DNA from 3 places in the Exiguobacterium sp. s189 genome. Region 3 is predicted to be linked to each of the others. Evidence: predicted binding sites of a transcription regulator. Region 3 holds the regulator's gene; each other region holds the start of a gene.
The links. Region 3 encodes Rex, which represses fermentation and respiration genes when NADH is low (regulators of the CRP and FNR family bind a similar motif). Its sites were predicted from a motif close to TTGTGAAATATTTCACAA; they were not measured.
Positions count from the first base shown of each region.

Region 1: a site for Rex is predicted at 1,966-1,983, ahead of pflB (formate C-acetyltransferase). Genes of this name have one in related genera too.
Region 2: a site for Rex is predicted at 2,845-2,862, ahead of KNO99_RS07065 (DoxX family membrane protein). Genes of this name have one in related genera too.

Region 1 covers NZ_JACSKM010000005.1:55,345-62,787, reverse strand. The annotation lists gene KNO99_RS08075 (hypothetical protein) at 1-70, opposite strand, end outside; gene KNO99_RS08070 (DEAD/DEAH box helicase) at 67-1,233, opposite strand; gene KNO99_RS08065 (hypothetical protein) at 1,287-1,709, opposite strand; gene pflB (formate C-acetyltransferase) at 2,071-4,317, shown strand; gene pflA (pyruvate formate-lyase-activating protein) at 4,374-5,090, shown strand; gene rsgA (ribosome small subunit-dependent GTPase A) at 5,129-6,094, opposite strand; gene KNO99_RS08045 (lmo0954 family membrane protein) at 6,340-6,729, shown strand; gene KNO99_RS08040 (PspA/IM30 family protein) at 6,752-7,396, shown strand.
Region 2 covers NZ_JACSKM010000004.1:123,584-131,026, reverse strand. The annotation lists gene KNO99_RS07080 (helix-turn-helix domain-containing protein) at 1-537, opposite strand, end outside; gene KNO99_RS07075 (MFS transporter) at 648-1,901, shown strand; gene KNO99_RS07070 (DUF3817 domain-containing protein) at 1,923-2,219, opposite strand; gene KNO99_RS07065 (DoxX family membrane protein) at 2,300-2,806, opposite strand; gene KNO99_RS07060 (pyridoxamine 5'-phosphate oxidase family protein) at 2,985-3,398, opposite strand; gene KNO99_RS07055 (cold-shock protein) at 3,515-3,715, opposite strand; gene KNO99_RS07050 (glycoside hydrolase family 55 protein) at 3,977-5,575, shown strand; gene KNO99_RS07045 (flavodoxin domain-containing protein) at 5,539-6,045, opposite strand; gene KNO99_RS07040 (glycoside hydrolase family 13 protein) at 6,149-7,443, opposite strand, start outside.
Region 3 covers NZ_JACSKM010000009.1:101,731-109,173, reverse strand. The annotation lists gene KNO99_RS11910 (LysR family transcriptional regulator) at 1-360, shown strand, start outside; gene KNO99_RS11905 (iron-containing alcohol dehydrogenase) at 387-1,550, opposite strand; gene KNO99_RS11900 (putative quinol monooxygenase) at 1,554-1,847, opposite strand; gene KNO99_RS11895 (type 1 glutamine amidotransferase domain-containing protein) at 1,934-2,596, opposite strand; gene KNO99_RS11890 (hypothetical protein) at 2,752-3,159, opposite strand; gene KNO99_RS11885 (ABC-F family ATP-binding cassette domain-containing protein) at 3,156-5,057, opposite strand; gene KNO99_RS11880 (redox-sensing transcriptional repressor Rex) at 5,208-5,864, shown strand; gene tatA (twin-arginine translocase TatA/TatE family subunit) at 5,864-6,082, shown strand; gene tatC (twin-arginine translocase subunit TatC) at 6,086-6,874, shown strand; gene KNO99_RS11865 (hypothetical protein) at 7,002-7,295, shown strand; gene KNO99_RS11860 (hypothetical protein) at 7,330-7,443, shown strand, end outside.

The DNA of each region.
Region 1 (7,443 bases), on a different contig from region 3:
TCAGTTCGGCAAGCAATTCGGACTCTTCGACGAGCAAAGGGAAGGGAATTACTTTCCGGTCTTTTTTCATCGGCGCGGTCCTCGCTTGTTCGCAGGGCGTTTGACGACAGGAGGCTTCTCCTCAATTCGTTTCTCGATTACATCACCACGATAAATCTCGAGTTCTTTCAATTCGACACCGAGTTGACGCGCGAATGATTTCAAGTGTGGTAAATCGTCCGTCGTCACGAGAGAAAGGACGGTCCCGCCTGCGTTACCACGAGCCGTACGGCCTGAACGGTGGATAAAGTCATCGATGGATTCTGGTAAATCGAAATGGACGACGTGCGTCACATCTTCGATATCGAGACCACGCGCTGCGAGACCCGTCGTGATGAGGAGCGGGTATTCGCCTTTACGGAATTCACGGAGTGTCTCGACGCGTTCGCGCTTTCCTTTCAAGCTGTCGAGCATGCGGTAGTTCACTTTCAACTTTTCAAGCTCCCCACGAAGTGGTGGCAAGAACGAGCGGTTATTGATGAACGCAAGTGCTTTCACGCCATCGACGTGTGAAAGACGGCGTAACAGTTCTGGTTTGTAGCGACGCGTCGTCAACAAGTAACCGTATGTCACTTGATCGCTGACAGCACGTTCGATTTTGATATGTGCCGGCTCGTTCATGAACGGTGCCGACCATTCTTTGAGTGAATCGGTGAGTGTTGCCGAGACGAGTGCAAGTTGACGCTCATGCGCAGTATGCTTGATGATGCGTTCTGCCGCTTCTGTCAATCCGCTATCGATGATTTGGTCGGCTTCATCGAGAATGACGGTATGCGTCTCATGGAGCTTCAGCTTTTTCTTGTCAATCAATTCGACGAGACGTCCCGGTGTCCCGACGATTAAATGCGGCTTTTTCTTGATTCGATCGATTTGACGTTTCAATTCGACACCGCCAATGAACGAGCCGATGCGAACATCGCCTTTTTCGGTGAAACGTTGTGCGACCTGTTGGATCTGCATGACAAGTTCACGAGTTGGAGCGACAATGACAACTTGGATTCGGTCGTTCGATGGATCAATCTTTTCAATCGCTGGGAGCAGGTAAGCGAGCGTTTTACCCGTTCCGGTCGGTGCCTCGATTGTCACGTCTTTTCCATCTAATAGTAGGGGAAACGCCTCTTTTTGGACCGGCATTGGCTCGTTAAAGCCCATCCGTTCCCACGTCTCGTTAATAAAAGGTTTTGTAAAATTCATAATAGGTCTCCTTATCTTTAGGCAAAAACAAAGGAAGCGAAAGCGCTCCCTCGTCAAATATAGCGAACATGCTCCTGACCATCTTCCATTGAAGAACGTAACGTCTGTGTATACGTTTGACCGTCTTCGATGAGTTGGATGTGAGCATCCGCGCCTTCTGCTGTCAATTCAACTTTCTCAATCGTGAATCCTTGATAAACGCGATACTGTAACTCGGACGTCATTTTCTCGAACGGTTTCAGTTCCGGATGTGTCGTGATGACATGGATTGGACGCGACAAAAGTCCGGCGAGTAATTGGTCGCGATAATCGATAAAATCTTCGTTCTCGATGTCATCGTCAAAGCGAATCCAAAACCCTCCATCTTCAAATTCTGTGATAAATCCATCACGCTTTTCACCAGCTTCGTCGACCTTTAGTGAGATGCGATCGCCGACTTGAAAGGCGTGGCTTGGTGTTAATGGTTCGTACGTCATGAGTAGAACCCCTTCCTCTTATACAATGTTCTGCCTTCATTGTGTCTGATACGACACAAAAATTCAAGTTCTAACCGAGTGATGTGAGATTTATCACCCCGAAAACTGTATAGTTCGTCACAGAACCATCAAATTAGTACAGATCATAGTTCAACCCTAATTAAATGGGGTTCAGCTGTTTCAAACTATATAATTAATCGAATATAACAGTTTGTAAAACGCTTTCAAAAACGGCTATTTCATCACGTTCATAAGATTGTTACAAGTTTCACAAGACTGTAAAACATATTGTTCACGTTTTCACGTACACTCACAGTATAGATAACACGCAGTTACTTTCGAGAATGAGGAGTGAATCAACATGGCAACCGAAATCAAATCCGCATGGTCAGGTTTTATCCCTGGTCAGTGGACGAATGAAGTCAATGTCAGTGAGTTTATCCGTTTGAACCGTCATGAATACACAGGGAACGATACGTTTTTAGCAGGTCCGACAGAAGCGACAAACGTTCTTTGGAATCGTGTGATGGAACTGACAAAAGAAGAGCGTGAACGCGGAGGCGTTTGGGACGTTGATCAACATACACCATCGACAATCGTGTCGCATGGACCAGGTTACTTAAACAAAGAGTTAGAGAAAGTCGTTGGCGTTCAGACGGATGAGCCGTTCAAACGTTCGATTCACCCAAATGGCGGGATTCGCATGGTGGATGCCGCACTCGAATCATATGGTTTCGAACCAGATGAAGAAATCACAAAAATTTATTCAGAGATCCGTAAAACACATAACCAAGGTGTCTTCGATGCCTACACGCCTGAAATGCGGGCGGCTCGTAAATCAGGAATCATCACAGGTCTTCCGGATGCGTACGGTCGTGGACGCATCATCGGTGACTATCGCCGCGTCGCGCTCTACGGAATTGATTTCTTGATGGCAGAACGCAAAAAAGACTTGGCGAAACGGGGTGGATTCTTATCTGAATCAGACATCCGTGACCGGGAAGAACTATCGGAACAACTTCGTGCGCTTCAAGAACTCAAGCAACTTGGGGCAGCTTATGGATTTGACCTCGGTCGCCCTGCTGAAAACACGCAAGAAGCGTATCAATGGGTGTACTTGGCATACCTTGCTGCGATTAAAGAACAAAACGGTGCCGCGATGTCACTCGGACGCGTCTCGACATTCCTCGATGTGTACGCTGAACGTGACCTTGAAGCTGGTCGTTTAACAGAATCGGACGTTCAGGAAATCGTCGATCACTTCATCATGAAGCTTCGAATCGTCAAATTCTTACGGACACCAGACTACAATGAATTGTTCTCAGGTGACCCGACTTGGGTGACAGAATCAATCGGTGGGATGAGTGAAGATGGTCGCTCGAACGTTACGAAGAGCTCGTTCCGATTCTTACATTCACTCACAAACCTCGGTCCTGCTCCAGAACCAAACTTGACGGTCCTTTGGTCAACGAAACTTCCAGAAGGATTCAAACAATACTGTGCGAAAATGTCGATTGAAACGTCAGCGATTCAATATGAGAATGATGATTTGATGATGCCACAATTCGGTGATGACTACGGCATCGCATGTTGTGTGTCACCGATGAAGATCGGGAAACAAATGCAATTCTTCGGTGCGCGTGCCAACATGGCGAAAGCCCTTCTTTATAGCATGAACGGCGGACGTGATGAGAAGAGCGGCGCTCAAATTGCTCCAGCTTGGGAAATGAATACAGAAGATGTGCTCACGTACGAAAAAGTATATGCCGACTTTGACCGTACACTCGATTGGTTGGCAGAGCTATACGTCAATACGCTCAACGTCATTCACTTCATGCATGACAAATATGCGTATGAACGTATCGAAATGGCGCTTCACGATCCAGAAATCTTACGGACGATGGCTTGTGGGATCGCGGGTCTCTCCGTAACGGCAGATAGTCTTTCAGCAATCAAATATGCAAGCGTCAAACCGGTTCGTAACGAAGAAGGAATCATCGTCGATTTCGAAACGGAAGGCGACTTCCCGAAATTCGGTAACAATGACGACCGTGTCGACACGATTGCCGCAGAACTCGTCGAATCGTTCATGGAAAAAGTACGGAAACATAAAACATACCGTGACGCACTTCATACGCAATCGGTCCTCACCATCACATCAAACGTGGTGTACGGTAAGAAAACAGGGAATACGCCAGACGGTCGCCGTGCTGGTGAACCATTCGCTCCAGGTGCCAACCCGATGCATGGACGGGATACAAAAGGTGCGGCTGCATCGCTCTCATCTGTTGCGAAACTTCCGTTTGAACACGCACAAGACGGGATCTCGTATACGTTCTCAATCGTACCGAAAGCACTCGGAAAAGAAGAAATCGCACGTGAACTCAACTTGGCGGCACTTCTCGATGGGTATATGAGTGGAGAGCACAAAGGACATCATTTGAACGTCAACGTCTTCAACCGCGAGACGCTTCTCGACGCAATGGAACATCCGGAAGAGTATCCACAACTCACAATCCGCGTATCTGGATATGCGGTCAACTTCATCAAGTTGACACGTGAGCAACAGATTGATGTCATCAACCGTACGTTCCACGGTTCGTTGTAAGTAAAGGCTTAGCGGCCTTCCACGGAGGGCCGCTCATTCGTTAGGAGGTCATTTCGATGACAATGGGATATGTACATTCGGTCGAATCATTCGGAACAGTTGACGGCCCAGGGATTCGCTTCATCGTCTTTTTACAAGGTTGTGCCTTGCGTTGTTTATACTGCCATAATGCGGATACGTGGGATTTCAAAAAGAATAATCACCGCTCGGCTGAAGACGTCATTCAAGAGGCGCTCAGTTACCGTCCGTTCATGGAAGCATCGAACGGCGGCATCACCATCTCGGGTGGTGACCCACTCGCGCAACCTGAATTTTTAGAGGCACTGCTGCGTGAAGCAAAAAAGCATGGGCTCCATACGACACTCGATACGTCCGGTGCGCTCCGTCCTCCTAACTTGGATGCGATTTTAGATCACACCGATCTCGTCTTACTCGATATCAAGCATATCGACGACGACATGTGTAAAAAATTGACGGGACGTAGCAATGCTAACACGCTCGCGCTTGCTGAACACCTTTCCGAGCGCGGAACGAAAATGTGGATTCGCCACGTCCTCGTACCTGGGTGGACGCTTGAAGAAGGGGCGCTTCGTCGCACCGCAGCGTTCATTCAAAAACTAGACCATGTCGAGAAAGTCGAGATTCTGCCTTATCATGAGATGGGCGTCTATAAATGGGAGGCGCTCGGACTCGATTATCCGCTCAAAGGAACAAAACCTCCGACGTCTGATGAAGTCGAATGGGCGGAAGGAATCTTACAGGGAACTGTATAAAACAAGCGCAGACCGATGTGGTCTGCGCTTGTTTGACGTTATACTCGCTTTTTCTTCTTTTCTAAGACGCGGGCGTGCTCTGCTTGCTTCTTCTCCATGTAGAGAAGCTCACGCCCGAGTTTGACGTAGCTGGCATAGCGTTTCGCATCTAACGTACCGTTCGTTAGCGCCTCTTGGACGGCGCAACCCGGTTCTTTCTGATGTGAGCAGTCGCGGAAGCGGCATGTCTCGGCAAGCGCTTCGATATCACGGAACGTCTCATCGAGATGCTCGCTTCCTTCCCATAGTCCGAATTCTCGCATCCCTGGTGTGTCGATGACGTATAAGTCATCGATTCGGAACAGTTCGCGGTGTGTCGTCGTATGTTTCCCGCGCTCGTCCTGCGCCCGGACGGCTTGCGTGACGGCAAGTGTCTCGTGGGCTAGGGCGTTTGTCAGCGTAGATTTTCCGACGCCAGACGAACCGACGAAGGCGATTGTGCTTTCGCTCGGTAACGCGTGACGAAGTTCAGCCACACCTTTTCCCGTCACAGCACTGACAGGAAATACTTGAATTCCAGGTGCGTTTCGCTCAATGTCTTCGAGCAGTGTGTCGACCGATTCGACTTGGTCGGTCTTCGTCAGGACGATGATCGGGATTGCACCTGTGTCCCACGCAGCTAGCGTATAGCGTTCTAGACGACGGATGTTGAAGTCGTGTCCACATGCCATCGTAATCAAGACGTAGTCGACGTTCGCGCAGATCAGTTGTTCACGTGTCTCGTTGCCGGCGGCCGCTCGTGAAAGAACGGTCCGACGCTCAAGGAGATGGTGAATCGTACCTTGACCATGCTCGCGAACTTGAATCGTAACATAATCGCCGATGACCGGGTAATCCCGTTCGCTCGTCGCCTCATGTCGAAATTTTCCGGAAACCCCGCACATATAGGCGTTTTCTCCGATTGATACCGTATAAAGATGTTGGAACTGTGCCGTGACACGTCCCGTTTCAGTTTGTTGAAACAAATTAGAATCCTCCTTTTAATCATGGAGGACGACAGCCCTCCGATTCGCTGACATTTGGTGACGTGCATGCATCATGTTGCTCATAAAACATCATCCTTTCATTGTTCGATAGCATCAGTGTACCACAGTTATTGGAAACGGTAACATCTCAGTCTAAAGACCGAGGCGAAACAAGCCTTCCGCTCGTCGACCTATACAAAATAACGTATTATGATAAGAGTGTACTTAACAAGGAGGGATGACAGATGAATCACCAAGTGAAAAAGGTGTTGTTCATCGTAGCCGCGATCGCTCTAGTGCTTGTGTTGATCGGTGCTTTACCGAATATGATTTTATTCGGATTAGGAGCGCTCTTGACGCTTTGGGCTGGAGTCCGTTTTCAGGCTGTGACACACATCGGTGCTAAAGTTGGTTTCGGAATCCTTGCCGTCATCGGGATTGGGACGATGCTCTCAAACATCTGGGCACTCGTCGGAATCATTGTCGCGTGGTTGTTGTTTAAAGGGTATATGATGTATAAAGGTGAGAAACGTGACCCGGAAGTCGAAATTTTAAATGCCGACGGAACGCGTGCTAGCCGTAGCAGCTTCCAACAGTTCGATCAAGTGTGGCAAAAATTTGTTAATCGTCGTTAAGATTTCATAAGGAGGATTCACCATGAAGACACCGTTTGATCAGTTTCGTGAACTAGCGAATGAATTGACGAAAGAGATTTCGAAAGAAGTGAAGAAGTATCAAGATAAAGAGATGCCACGTTCGAGTGGAGAAGCGGAATTGAACCGTCATATCCGTGGAGCGGAGAAGGAAGCGCTATCGGTTGAGCGTCTCGTCGAACGTCAACGCACACTGCTTGCAGAACTTGCTGAAAAGCGTGATGATGCCAAAAAGATGGCAGATAAACGATATGAACAGACAGAACTGGCGAAGCAGGCTGGTGAAGAGAAGTTGGCAGAACGTGCAGCTCTTGAGTCAAAACACTACGGAGAACAGTATCGTTACTTCGAAGGGTTGATCGATGAAGGAGAGCGTGAATTGGATGCGCTGGAGCGTCGTGCACTCGAGATGAAACTCAAGCTCGATGAAATGCAAAACAAACGATATGAGTTTGCGATGCGTGAAAACTTAGATCTTCTAAAAGGGGCACTCGACCAAATCTTCGGTCAAAACACGTCGCAGTCTCATCCGTTTACTGAGGAAGAGAAGAAAGAACAACCTGCTGAAGAGAAGAAAGATACGCAAGAAGATGAAGACGATTTTGAAGCAAAACTAAAAGAACTGGAACGTCGCTTTAAACAAGAGTGAGGTGACGGTTCGGCGGTGACCTGAATCAGGTCATCGCTTTCTTTGCT
Region 2 (7,443 bases), on a different contig from region 3:
CGCATCAAGAAGTTCGATCGCGTCAATCCGTTCAAGCGATTCTTCAAATCGGTTCCACATCAATAAATAATAAGCCTGGCTGATTCGTCCCATTGCCAATTCATCAGATTCACCTAGCTTCTCAAAAATTTCAATGGCACGATCGTAGTAGTTCAATACCTTCTCATTTTCTCCTTCTTGAAAGTACGTATCTCCATACAACATGTATGCTTTACCTTGCCACACGGAGTTCATTTCTTCTTTTAAGTATGGGGAAAGCATCTGTCGTATTTCTTGATCTGGCCGCGAAACGAGTGTCATTTCTTCATATTCTAACTGCTCGACCATCGTCTGTAGTTCAGTTTCTTTCGGGTCAGTCAATAACTGCTGCATCGAGACATCTAACCGACTTGCGAGTTCTCGTAAGCTACGCATCGATGCCTCCGCTTTCCCATTTTCAATCATACTGAGCATCGATTTCGTGACGATCCCTTCCGCCAACTGCGTTTGGGTCATTTTCTTCTGTTTTCGTAACGTTTTAATTCGTTCACCAATCATATGCCACCTCCATAAGTTAAATTATATTGAACTTTATGTTTACATTTCACTCGATTGCCTTTATGATAATGTTAAATCACATTTAACTAATTTGCAAAGGAGTGTTCACTATGAAATTCTTTTCTTCCAATTTATCGATTTTATTACTCGGTAAATTCATGTCACTGTTCGCATCCAACTTATTTACGTTCGTAGCAGGATTAACGGTGTTGACGACGACTGGATCTGGATTGCAATTCGCATTCGTCTTACTGGCAGGCACATTGCCACGCGTTCTTTTGTCGCCATTTGCCGGCGCTTATGCGGACAAACTTGACCGAAAACGAGTCATCATCAAGATGGAGTCTCTGAATGGAGGATTATTTTTACTCGCAGGGATCGCAAGTTTGCTTTGGACGTTCGAAGCACCTGCCTTTTATGTCATCACATTCTTCTTATCTATCGTTTCCACCTTCTTATCGGTCACGCTATCGAGTTCGATCCCCCTTCTATTCGAAGAGGAAGAGCTTCAACGTGCCAACTCTCTCATTCAGAGCATCATCTCCATCTCAAGTATCGGCACTCCGCTTCTTGCCGGAGCACTGTTTAAACTCATACCGATTTCAGCTTTTTTATTCAGCTCAGCCCTATTCTTCATGATTGCCGCCTTGCTTGCTTCTCGACTCACATTTCATCAGAAAGAGATTGCTCCAACCGAACAATCCACCTGGGAAGATGTACGGTCTGGTCTCTCTTATTTGAAGCAGCAACGAGTTTTATGGACAGTCGCCGTTCTAGCTGCCTTCTTGAACTTCTTTTTCGTCGCGACAGAAGTGTTGTTCCCGATAGCCGCTTTACAAGAGGTCGGCGTGTCTCCGTTTCAGTTTGGACTACTTGAAAGCATGGTTGCCATTGGATTCTTAATCGCTTCTTTACTTCACGCCTTGCCACTATTCAAAATCAAACATCGCCTGTCGACCATGCGATCTGCACTGACCATACTCAGTGTTCTATTTGTCGGCCCTGCCATTCCATTATATTTGAACTTCAACGTCCTCACTTCGATTTTCTTTTTCGCAATGTTCGCCTTATTGAGTGGTTTCTTTATCGTACGTGTCAACGTTCCGATTCAATTACTTTTACAAACGAATACGGATCCGAATTATTTAGGTCGCGTAATCGGGGTACTCGAGTCACTTGCGATGGGCATCACACCAATTGGTTTTATTCTATTCGGGGTATTGAGCGATCTTGTACCAGTCGCACATCTATACACTGCATGTATGATTGGCCTACTCCTATGTACCTTCACACTCACATATCGGATTCGCCATGACATCCAAGCCGAACGTACAGCAGCTCAGTCCATTGAGCGAGTATCCTAACAAAAAAAGACATCGAACGAATCAGTTCGATGTCTTCTCTGTTGACGGGAGTACCCGTTTTTCTAATAAAAATGGTCCGAATGGGATGACCGATGCCATGACGGCAAGCGTCAGAACTTTGAAGCCCCAACGGAAGCGCCACGCCATGTAGACGGCTGCGAGCACATAAGCCACAAACAAGAAACCATGTGCAGCGCCGACGATACTGACCGCGAGTGGAATACCCGCCATATATTTCAATGGCATCGCGATAAACAGTAACAACAAGAAGGACACACCTTCTGTGTAGCCAAGCCATTTAAAATGAGTCGTAGTCATATGCGTTCTCCTTTATCTCTGTAGGCTATATCTATCGTAGCCGAAACATGAGAGGTTTGTCACAGGAGAGCGCATAAAAGTTACGAAGCTATTTGACGATTTGGTGAACGGTGCAATACTTTCGTTTCGACGAAGTTGCGAAGGAACAAACCATCGACTCCGATTTTCCCTGCGTTATGTCCAGCAACCAAAATCAATACAGATACGATCAACATCGTTGGGTTCGTACTGACCGTTCCAGAGAGCAAGAAAGCCATGTTCATGACAAGACCGAAGAATGCCGCGCTACGTGTGAGTGCTCCGAGCAATAACCCTAACCCGACCAAAAATTCACCATAAGGAATCAGGATATCGAACAATCCAGCGTTTGGAATCGCAACGTTTTCTAAGAATGCAGCCCACCATCCTGCGACAGCTGGATGTTCTCCAGTCGCGAGTGTCACCGCGTTGTTTAAGAATCCCTCCGTTCCAAAGCCACCTGTGATTTTACCCCAACCTGCTGTCAACCAATGATAACCGAGCCATACACGTAACACCGTCAAGATTGCCGTAGCGATGTTATGATTTTGCCAAAATTTCGTGAACATGATGATTCCTCCCTTTCAAGAAGTTGAATAAATGAATAATGTGATTACATTCACAATATACCATCTATGTTCACTATTTCACATATGTATTTTTGTTTGTTCATGATTCGTCCATATGTACGTCACACTCTATTCATATCCATCAAAAAGACGCCTACTTGAGGCGCCTTTGAGGATTTTACAAGGTCACTTCTTGAGGTGGCTGACCTTTCTTGTTCATCACACGCATCGATTCCGGCTCGATTTTGAGGATGACAAGCTTCGGATCATCTGGTCCATCAAACCAACCTTCGAGTTTGTCGTTCCACACTTTTTCTTTCATCGATTCATCATCTGACACAGTCGCTTTCCCTAAGATTTCTAAGTACGTGTCGCCGACCCCATCGCCATCATAACCAATCAAAATATGCGTATATGGATTCTTCTCTAACTCCTCCACCTTATCTGTATCGTTCGAGGTTGCTGTGTAGAGTGTAAAATCATCATGGAAAAATGTCATGTAACGACTATGTGGCTTCACCTTATACACGGTCGCCATCGTCCCTACATCACTTGAATCTAGGATTTTTAAAGCTGTTTCTTTTGCACTCATTCCGAATTCCTCCTTCATGATTTGTCGCTCGTATACTGTTCCCTCAAACTACACGATTAAACACAAAAAACCTGCTCGCCGATGCGAACAGGTATCATATTCCTTAGAAAGGAAGATTAGATTTTTTCAACGTTAGAAGCTTGTGGTCCACGAGCTCCGTCTGTGATTTCGAAAGTTACTTCTTGGCCTTCTTCAAGTGTTTTGAAGCCGTCGCCTTGGATTGCTGAGAAGTGTACGAATACGTCGTCTCCGCCTTCCATTTCGATGAAGCCGTAACCTTTTTCTGAGTTAAACCATTTTACTTTACCTGTGTTCATGAATGAACCCTCCTGAAATAAACGCTATGCGTTATAGTAGTGCCTTACTAGAAAAAACTTGACCAAAAAAAATACAAGCCTCTGGATTATCTAATGAAAAATAATCCCAAGCACTTGTGAATTATGATTCCAGCTATTCTTAATTAAGCACATATTGAATATAACACGACTAGATGCTTCTGTCTAGTAAATACTTCTGATTGCTAAAAAACGAGGCGAAACGGGTACATGCTAGAGAAGATGATGCTAGGAGGATTTATTATGAAAAATGCAAAGGACCCGCAATCAATCGCTTCGATGATTGCCTCATATTCTGATTGGTCGGAAGAAGACCTCATCCAGCGAACACTCGAATGGCACCGCTCCACGCGCGAGACATCTTACTCAGAGCAGCAACATTCCATCCCTTGCCGAATTCCAATGACTGAGCGCATTACGCCTGTTCAAACGTCACTCCCGCTCGAACAAATGGACGGAATGGTTCGTCCTGTTTGGATGCGCCGACTTGATGCGGAATATTTGAATCTGATGCAGGTCACAAAACAACGTGTTGATGTGACAGACTATGGCGCCGTCGGGGACGGACAAACGGATTGCACGCTCGCTTTTCGTCTCGCCCTCCGCTCTAACCGCCGCGTCTTTGTCCCGGCAGGTGTATATATCGTTCGGGGCATTCGCCTTCCTTCGAACTGCGTGTTAGAAGGTGCCGGACAGGACGTCACCATTCTAAAACTATCGGATCGTGCCCCAAAGCATCGAAGACTGTTACGAAACGCCACCCCATTTGCGGGAAACCATCATATCGAGGTATGTCACCTGACACTCGATTGGAACGTCGCACGATTAGGCGATGTGAAACGAACCACGAGCGGTGACACGACATCGAGTGCCCTGACGTTTGCGCATGTGACGTATGGTTGGGTGCATCATGTGACGGCTAAAAATGCCGGTCTTCATGCATTCGACATCACGTCTCCACACTATCATTATTTAGGGGACGGACTGCGTGCCGCAAACGGCAGTCGGTATATTCATCTTGATCACCTTGAGGCGACAAACTATGGGGATGACGGAATCACGACACACCATAGCGATGCCATTTATATCACCAACTGTTATTGTCATCACCCTCATGGGCGAACGCACGCCCTCGGATTCTCAAACTCGAACGGAATTGAGATTGACGATGGATCGCGGCACGTCACACTCGTGAACAATAAAAGCGAAGGGTGTTTTGGCGGAATTGAAGTAAAAGCACATGGGACCTCGTCAGCAGCTCATGACGTTCATATCTTTGGTCATCTTTCTGTGCATGACAATCGTTCATTTAATTTCCGTCACATCGGTCATCATTTAGCAGACGATTCCGATTCGGCGACAGCACGCTTTCTGTCTGGTACGAATTTAGTATCCGTTGAACCGGTTCGAAGCTCGTTATACGCCAAATCCTCGCCACGAAGCCTGGTCGTCTCCGCATATCAAGATGTGTTCATTCATGGATTGACCGCGATTGGTAATCCGACTTACGATTATGAAAAACATCCGGCACTGGCGGTTCAATACAAGTCTCGGCGCGTTCAATTACATCGCATCTCCGTTCGTGGATTTACAACCTCGAGAGCTGATCTCGAACTGTTCGGAGGGAATAATCGGACCGATGAAGTGACCATCGAAAACTTACGATGCCATGAATCTGCGCCAATCGCGTTAAGAATAGGACGTCAACTGGAGAAGATTGCACTTCATCACATCGAAGGACAGAAAAAAAGCGGAGATGTACTCATCTCCACGAAAAGTCCGATCGATGTGAAAGACATACTTGCTTACGGATTCTCGGACCGAGTGCGTTCGGACGTTTGAGCCGCCTCGACAAGCCGTTTCAATTTGTCCTCATCGAGTTCAAGCGAGCTTTCTTTCTGTTTGGCCATCATCCGGACGATCGCTTTGTCTAAAAAGCCCATTCGTTCAAAGTCATACCCACTTCCGACGACTTCGACGAAATAGGCATGCTCGCGCAACTTGTCACGATAAGCTTCTTCTAGCTCACGAATCCGCTCCGACTCTGTCGGTGTCCCGGCACACAAATATAGAGCAAGAGGATGCTCCAACAAGTGTGCCTCATGAAGCGACAACCATTCCTTCATCTCGTCCTGGATGGTACCCATCCGAATCGAACTGCCGACGATGACGTGATCCACGGTCTCCCACATGACGTTCGGCTCTTCTACGATATTTTGGACATGAACGTCTCCCGATAAACGTTCAGCGAGTAAAGACGCCACTTTTTCACTCGTCCCATATCTGGAAGAGTACGCGATTAAAGTACCCATGTCGTTCCCTCTTTTCATGTCAGACGTTACTTACACTATTCCCGAATCATCGAGAGAAGATACGTGACCGCTCAAAAAAGCTCGCCGTCTGGCGAGCTTTTCGTCACAGTTTATACACTTGTGCTTCGTAAGGACGAAGGGTGAACGGTTCAATCGGTTCCATGTTTCCGATGACGCGTTCTTTTACGTCATATGGTAAGTCACGTTGTTGTGTGTCACCTGAGAAGTTACAGAGCACGAGCCATGTCTCTCCTTCGAACGAACGTGTGAACGCATAGATTGCCTCATCTTCCGGTAACAACAGCTCATACTTTCCATAGACAACGAGCGGATTGGCTTTACGGAGCGCAATCAATTGACGGTAGTAATGGAAGAGCGAATTCGGGTCTTTCCGTGCCGCTTCCGCATTGATGTCGACATAGTTCGGGTTGACCCCAATCCATGGTGTTCCTGTCGTGAAGCCACCATGTGCTTCGTCCGACCACTGTACCGGCGTGCGTGAATTGTCACGTCCCCGCTCATGAATTCCACGGAAAATCTCGTCGTGCGTCAACAACCCTTTTGACGTGTAGTCACGGTAAGCGTTCAACGTTTCGATATCTCGGTACTGATCGATCGAATCAAACGCGACATTCGTCATCCCGAACTCTTCCCCTTGATAAATGTAAGGTGTCCCTTTCAATAGATGAAGAAGTGTCGCAAGCATCTTCCCGGAACGGACACGATATTCCGGGGAGTCGTTCCCGAAGCGCGAGATGGCACGGGGCTGATCATGGTTACTCCAATATAGGCTGTTCCATCCTTCTTCTTCCAGTCCTTCTTGCCAACGCGAGAAGATCGTCTTCAACTCTGTGAGTTTCCAGTCCGTCGGATTCCATTTTCCGAAGCTGCCGTTTCCGACGTCTACATGCTCAAAATGAAAGACCATGTTCAGTTCATTTCGGTCTTCCCCTGTATACAGTTTCGCTTCTTCCACACTGACCCCTGGCATCTCACCGACCGTGATCGTGTCGTATTTCGATAAGACTTCTTGATTCATCTCTTGCATGAATTCATGGATACGTGGCCCGTTAAAGAAGAATGGCGTGCCGTCACCGTACCCTGTTCCTTGCGTTTGACCATCCGGATAGATTGGATCTTTTGAGATCATATTGATCACGTCCATCCGGAACCCGTCGACCCCTTTATCGAGCCAATACGTCATGAGATCGTACACTTCACGACGAAGCGTTTCGCTTTCCCAGTTCAGATCCGGTTGTTTCTTACTGAAGAGATGGAGGTAGTACTCATCACTCGCCTCATCATACTGCCAAGCGCTGCCGCCGAAGAAAGCCCCCCAGTTCGTCGGAGGTTGACCATCTTTTCCTTTTTTCCAAATATAATAGTCACGATATGGAC
Region 3 (7,443 bases):
GATTGGGAAATCCCAACCGATGAGTTAAAAGATTGGATGGATCGTCAGCCGTGGATCAGTTATGGACTGGAGCTTCCCATCATCCGTCGTTACTATCAGACACAGTTCGGGGAACGTCCAGACATCCGTCCGGAGATGATCTTACCAAACGTCGACGCGATCCTTGCGGCAATCGAATCGAAGTGTGGGATTAGTATCTTACCGAACTATTTGATTCGACACGCACTCGAGCGAGGAAGCGTTCAAATCGTAGCACCGGAGCGTTTTGCGACGAACGTCATTTATCTCGCGCATCGGACCGAGTCGAAGCATGACCCCGTCATCAACCAAGTCATCCAAGCGTTGCAGGATGCAAAATGAAGTAGGACCCACGTGGGCCCTACTTTTTATAATGCATTTTTTAGGATTGTCGCTACGTCTTGTTGACGGAGCGGGACGTATTGGCCAATTTGTTCGGCGACCATCGCCCGTTCTGCCATCAATTCGAGATGCGTGGCGTCAATTTCATAATCACTGAGACGTGACGGTGCACCGATCGATGTCCAAAAGTCTTGTAACGCCTGAACAGTCTCTTCGACGAGCACGTCATCCGATTTGTCGTTCATGTCAATGCCGAAGACGCGTTCACCGAGTTGAATGATGCGTTCAGGACGTCTCTTTCCGACATAGCGAAGCCATTCCGGGAAGAGAATCGCAAGTCCGCCACCGTGTGGGATATCGTAGACGGCAGAGACCGCGTGTTCAATCATATGAGTCGCCCAGTCCGTCTTCACACCCATCGATAAGGTCCCGTTTAAGGCAAATGTTCCGTTCAACAACATCGTTTCCCGTGCGTCAAAATCATTCAAGTTTTCAACGAGGCGAGGTGCCGTTTCCATCATGGTCCGTAAAATCGATTCCCCGAACCGTTCTTGGAGTAGGGCGTTCTCTGAAGCGTGGAAATATTGTTCGAAGACGTGCGACATGATATCGACGATTCCATATACGGTTTGGTTCGCCGGTACACTCAACGTATAGGTCGGGTCGAGTACGCTGAATTTTGGGTAAGTGAGGGGCGAGCCGAACGAGCGCTTATCTTGCGCCTCCCAGTTCGTGATGACGGCTCCACCGTTCATTTCCGATCCTGTTGCCGCCAATGTTAAGACTGTCCCAATCGGTAATGCATCTGTGACGGGGACTTGTCGTGTCACGATATCCCACGGATTCCCGTCATATTTTACACCGGCTGCGATTCCTTTCGCACAGTCGATGACGCTACCTCCACCGACAGCTAGGATGAGGTCGATTTGATGTTCATGGACTAAGTCGATCCCTGTTTGAACTGTCGTTAGACGTGGATTTGGTTCGACACCAGAAAGTTCGACGACGGTTACGTTCATGTCAGCTAATAGAGCGGTTACTTCCTCATAAAGCCCGTTCGCTTTGATGCTCCCTCCACCGTATAAGAGAAGGACGCGGTCCCCGTATCGTGGAATTTCGGTGCGGAGTGATTCAAGTTGTCCTTTTCCGAATAAAAGTTTGGTCGGGTTGTGATATTGAAAACGTTCCATTGGTTAATAAACCTCCTTGATTTCTTCTAAGTATTGAACGTCCCGACTAGCGAGAAGTGCCTCTGCTTCTTTGCGATACGTTTGATAGTGGGGTGAGGCGATATGCGCATCGAGTGCCGCCTTGTCGGTCCACTTTTCGTAAAAGACGAACGCGTCCGCGTTGCCTTCGACACGGTGTAACGTATAGAAAACACAACCTGCCTCCGCGCGTGATGGGGTGACGACTTGGCGTAAGTGTGTCTCAAGCGCGGACCCGAGACCGGGCTTCGCTTGAATCTGAGCTAAGATGGTAATCATCTTCATTCCTCCTCATCTATAAAACCCGCCTGTTCGAGAACAGGCGGGTCGTCCTCTTTCATCGATTGGCAACGAGAAAGAATTGATTAGTTTAACGTGTTGATGACGGCTTTTGCGACAGCAACGGTCGATTGTGGATTTTGGCCTGTTACCAAGTTTCCATCGACTTGAACGTTTTCTGTGAAGTTGTCTGCGAGCACGATGTTCGCACCGAGTTCGCGAAGACGCGTTTCAAGTAGGAACGGCATGTAGATATCAAGACCTGTCGCACGTTCTTCTTCATCCGTGAACGTCGCAATCGTTTTACCGTTCACGAGTGGTGTGCCGTCAGACAATGTCGCACCGACAAGACCAGCGGGACCGTGGCAGACGGCAGCAACCGTTTTGCCTGCTTCAAATAGTGAACGAATCGCAACATTCAACGCGTCGCTTTGTGGAAGGTCGAACATCGTTCCGTGACCACCTGGCATGAAGATGGCATCGAATTGATCGAAGTTTGTGATCGTCTTCAAATCGATTGTATCTTCGAGAAGGGGAGACGTCGCTTGAATGTCAGCCGGTACTTCTCCTTCTAAACTGCGTGCGTCGATTGGAGATTGACCACCGTTCGGGCTAGCGACCGTGATGTCATATCCTTGTTGTTTGAACTCGACGTATGCCTCACCAAACTCGGACAACCAAAGTCCAGTCGTGTGACCGTCCTTCATTTCTTTTGCGTTCGTCACGACCATTAATACATGTTTACTCATCTGTCATTCCTCCTAAGAAATCATCCGTTGTTTCGGTACGTGACTAGAATAACGCGCACTCTAACGAAAAACAAATTAAGAAAAATCACCTTATCTATAAATAAATTTATACATAAATGAAAAAACCGTCCCCTTCAAAAAAGAGGACGGACTGTTTACGCTTTCGGTTGTCGATAATTCTCCCGATGCCACGTATTGATACGGCTCACGATGAAGACGAGAAGGGCGAGGATCCACATGAAGAGCGTCTCTTCATAGAAGTGGGCCCACACGGATCCCGGCGCATAGAACGTATGAACGGTCACATCAACCGGCCAGACGACGATACGGATGAAGAGTGTGCTCATGAGCAGACCACTGAAAAGGCTGAGTAGAATCCCTGGCCACGTCTGAATGATGAAGCCGATCACGACCGGTAAAAAGTAAAAGAGAATAGACGGGACGATCGTTGGCTCCCCGCGGATGAGTTCAGATACGAACTCAGTCCCGGTTGGTACGATATAGGCCAGTCCCGTGAGAAACGCTTGAATGAACTCGATTCGCATGGCACGTGTACGCATCATGTATGGAGTTCCTCCCATTCCGCATAAAGTGCGGTGATGGATTCTTTCGCTGCGTCCGATTCGGTCGACAACTCCTGGGCACGGGCGAAGTCGTTGAAGACGTCCGGCTCACAAAGCAACTGTTCAATCTCGTCGAGGCGATTTTCATGTTGCTCGATTGCCAGCTCAATCTCTTCGATGCGCTGTTTGATGCGGCGCTCTTCTCGTTGTTGTTCTTTATCGGCACGCTGTTTTTTCACGACGACCTGCTTCGTCTCTTCACGGGCGAGTCGCGCGAGTTCTTCGAGTTCTTCTTTCTTCTCGACGTAGTACGAATAGTCACCGAGATACTCGTCGATGCCGTTCGGCGTGATTTCTAACACACGCGTCGCGAGACGATCGATGAAGTAGCGGTCGTGCGAGACGAAGAGAATCGTACCTGGATAGTCGAGAAGGGCGTTCTCTAAAATCATTTTCGAGTCGAGGTCCAAGTGGTTCGTCGGCTCGTCCAGGATGAGGAGGTTCGGTTGCTCGAGCTTCAGCTTGGCCAACGTGAGACGTGCGCGTTCGCCGCCTGATAATTCATGGACACGCTTCATGACATCATCGCCGCTGAAGAGGAACTGTCCGAGAAGACTCCGCACTTCTTGCTCGCGCATGAGCGGCCAGTCGTTCCAAATCTCGTCGATGACACGGTTCGCGTCCGACAAGTTCTGCTGCTCCTGATCGTAGTAGCCGATCTCGACGCCGGTCCCGTAGCGGATATCACCGGTAAGGGCGGCTTGTTGTTTCGTCAACACTTTGAGAAGTGTCGACTTCCCGACCCCGTTCGGACCGACGAGAGCGACGGATTCCCCGCGCTGTAGCTGGAAACGGAGATTTTGGGCAATCGGTTCTTCATACCCGATGGCGAGGTCACTCGCGCTCAACACATCGTTTCCGCTCTGTCGTTTGATGGAGAACGAGAGGACCGCACTGCGTTCGTCACCGTCCGGAGCATCGAGACGATCGACTTTCTCCAGACGCTTCCGTACGCTTTGCGCCCGTTTCGTCGTCGTCGCCCGGGCGATGTTTCGCTGAATGAAGTCCTGCATCTTGGCAATCTCTTCTTGTTGCGACTCAAACTGCTTCTTCTCTTGTTCGTAGAGAGCGGCCTTTTGTTCGAGATACTTCGTGTAGTTCCCGACGAAGCGGCGGCTCCGATGACGTGACAGCTCATAGACAACCGAGACGACGCGGTCGAGGAAGTAGCGGTCGTGGGAGACGATGAGGACGGCACCTTTATAGCCGCTCAAGTACTTCTCTAGCCAGGCGAGCGTCTCGATGTCCAAATGGTTCGTCGGCTCGTCCAAGATGAGCAGGTCGGGACTTTGAAGGAGCATCTTCGCCAAGGCGAGACGCGTCCGTTGTCCCCCGGAGAGCGTGTCGATCCGACGTTCGAAGTCGTCCGGATAGAAGCGCATTCCGTGAAGGACCGAGCGGATCGTCGCTTCATACTGGTAACCGCCGCGCTCTTTGAATGTGTGCTGTTCTTCATCGTAAGAGGAGAGGAGGCGTTCGTACGCAGCGGCGTCGTTTAGAATCCGTTCGGATCCCATGTCGGCCTCCATGCGACGGAGCGTCTTCTCTTGCTCGATCAAGTCCGTGAAGACGGTGAGCATCTCGTTCCAGATCGTCTCGTCGGATTCGAGCCCTGAGTCTTGGGCGAGATAGCCGATGGTGACGTCTTTTGGCTTCATGATGTCCCCGGAGTCATAGTTGTATTCACCGGCGATGACTTTCAAAAGCGTTGACTTCCCAGCCCCGTTTCGGCCGACGAGGGCGACGCGTTCGCCTTCTTGGATTTCGAGTTTGACGTTTTCTAAAATCGGCTCGACGCCGAAGGATTTGGATAAGTTATTGACTTGCAGTAGGATCAAGTGAAAAAACCCCTTTCTCTCTATTTAGTATACTGTATTTTTCAGCGATTTTAGGTATATTCGTTGAGTGGTCATGTGAATTCGTTTACAATCAAGGTGTATGAAATTCAGATTCGTTTGTAACGTGTCGTAAAAAGGAGGCTCTTTCCGTTGAGTCAAAACGAACCAAAGATTCCACAAGCGACAGCCAAACGGTTGCCACTATACTATCGATTTATTCAAAGCCTGCACGCGTCAGGTAAACAGCGTGTCTCTTCAGCAGAACTGAGTGAGGCGGTCAAGGTCGATTCGGCTACGATTCGCCGTGATTTCTCGTACTTCGGTGCGCTTGGTAAAAAGGGATATGGCTATAACGTGCAGTATCTGTTAGACTTTTTCCGAAAGACACTGAATCAGGACGAGATTACGAATGTCGCCTTGGTCGGGGTCGGTCACCTTGGGACGGCATTCGTCAACTATAACTTCCTTAAAAACAATAACACACATATCGTCGTCGGGTTCGACGCAGACGAGACAAAAGTCGGCACGACGATGTCAGGCGTCCCAATTCATCACGTCGATGAGATGGAAAAAATTATGAAGCAAAACAAGATTGACGTCGCCATTTTGACGGTACCTTCTGCCTATGCACAGTCCGTCGCAGACGACTTGGTCCGTTTCGGTATCAAGGGCATCTTGAACTTCACACCGGCACGACTTACCGTACCGGACACGGTTCGCGTCCATCACATCGATTTGTCGATTGAGCTGCAGTCACTCATTTACTTTATGCAACACTATCCAACCGCTGAGGGGGTCCATCAATAATGGAATTACTAGCATCATCACTCGTCGTCGGGATTCCGGGTGGGGCGAGTCTATTCATCATCGCCATCATCGCGCTCATCATCTTCGGACCGAAGAAATTACCGGAGTTTGGTCGCGCGGCCGGACAAACGCTTCGTGAGTTCAAAAATGCAACGAACGGCATGATGAACGAGCACGACGAGAACGACAAGAAAGCTATCGAAAAGAAAGAGCAGTAAGCCATGAATCATCAACCTGATCAAGAGCGGGAACTCACCGATCACTTGACAGAGCTGCGGAGACGACTGATGCTATCTGCATTTGTCGTCTTTGCCTTCTTTTTGATGGCTTTGCCGAGTGTCAAATATGTACTCGCGTACTTGCAAGAAGATCTCGTCGAACGCGGGCTCGAACTGAACGCCTTTGGGGTCGCGGACCCGCTCATGATTTACTTGAACTTGGCGCTCATCATCGGCCTGATTGCGGCGAGCCCATTCTTACTGTATCAAGTGTGGGCGTTTGTCGCACCCGGTCTGCATCCGAATGAACGGAAAGGTACCCTTGCCTATATCCCGATCATCTTCGGATTGTTCTTGATCGGCCTTGCGTTCGCCTACTACTGGTTATTCCCGCTCGTCCTCGATATCTCGACGGACCTCGGGCAAGACCTCGGACTCGAACAAATCATCGGGGCGAACAATTACTTCACGTTCTTGTTGCAACTGACGATCCCGTTCGGTCTATTGTTCCAATTGCCGGTCGTGACGATGTTCTTGACACGGATTGGTGTCGTGACACCATACTTCTTATCGAAGATTCGTAAGTATGCGTACTTCGCGCTATTCGTAGTCGCGGCATTCATCACACCACCGGATTTGACGTCGCACCTTATGGTGTCATTGCCACTCTTCTTCCTATATGAAATCAGTTTATCGATTTCACGCGTCGCCTACAAAGGGGTGTTGCGCCGGGAGAAAGAAGCGATGGTGCAAGAACAGATGGATTTAATGAAACAGATGAATGAGAAATGAGCATCGTTCCGTAAATGGGATGATGCTTTTTTTGTCGTGACGTATTGATAGAATGTGAGTGATTGAGATAAATTTCCATTTCATGTGCTACAATAAAATGAGTCACATATATGAGGGAGGATGCACGATGATTCGGGAGTATAGCGGAGAAGACCTTATAGTATTAGGCACGATGACAACCATCCTACTGCTTTTCTTATTTTTCTCTATCAAATCTCGATTGCGACGTCAATTCATCGTCTCGTCGTTGCTACTCGTAACTGGCTATATCTTGTTTCTTGTCGGAATGACAATCGTACGTGGTTGGGATGCACTCGGTTGGCTTGCATTAGGGTTGATCTTGTACGTACTTGGTATGATTCTTCACGTTGGCATTGTCATTTATCAGAGGCTGAAAAGTAGACGTGAGGGACAATCTTGAAAGCGTCTTTCCAATCAAGTTATGGAGGTAAAGGATGAATGACATCACCATTTTGCTCGTATTGCTGTTTGGACTCACACTGGGAGTCATCATTTCAACGTATCAAATGATCCGAACGAAAAAACAAAGGCCTTTTCCATTCATCTTA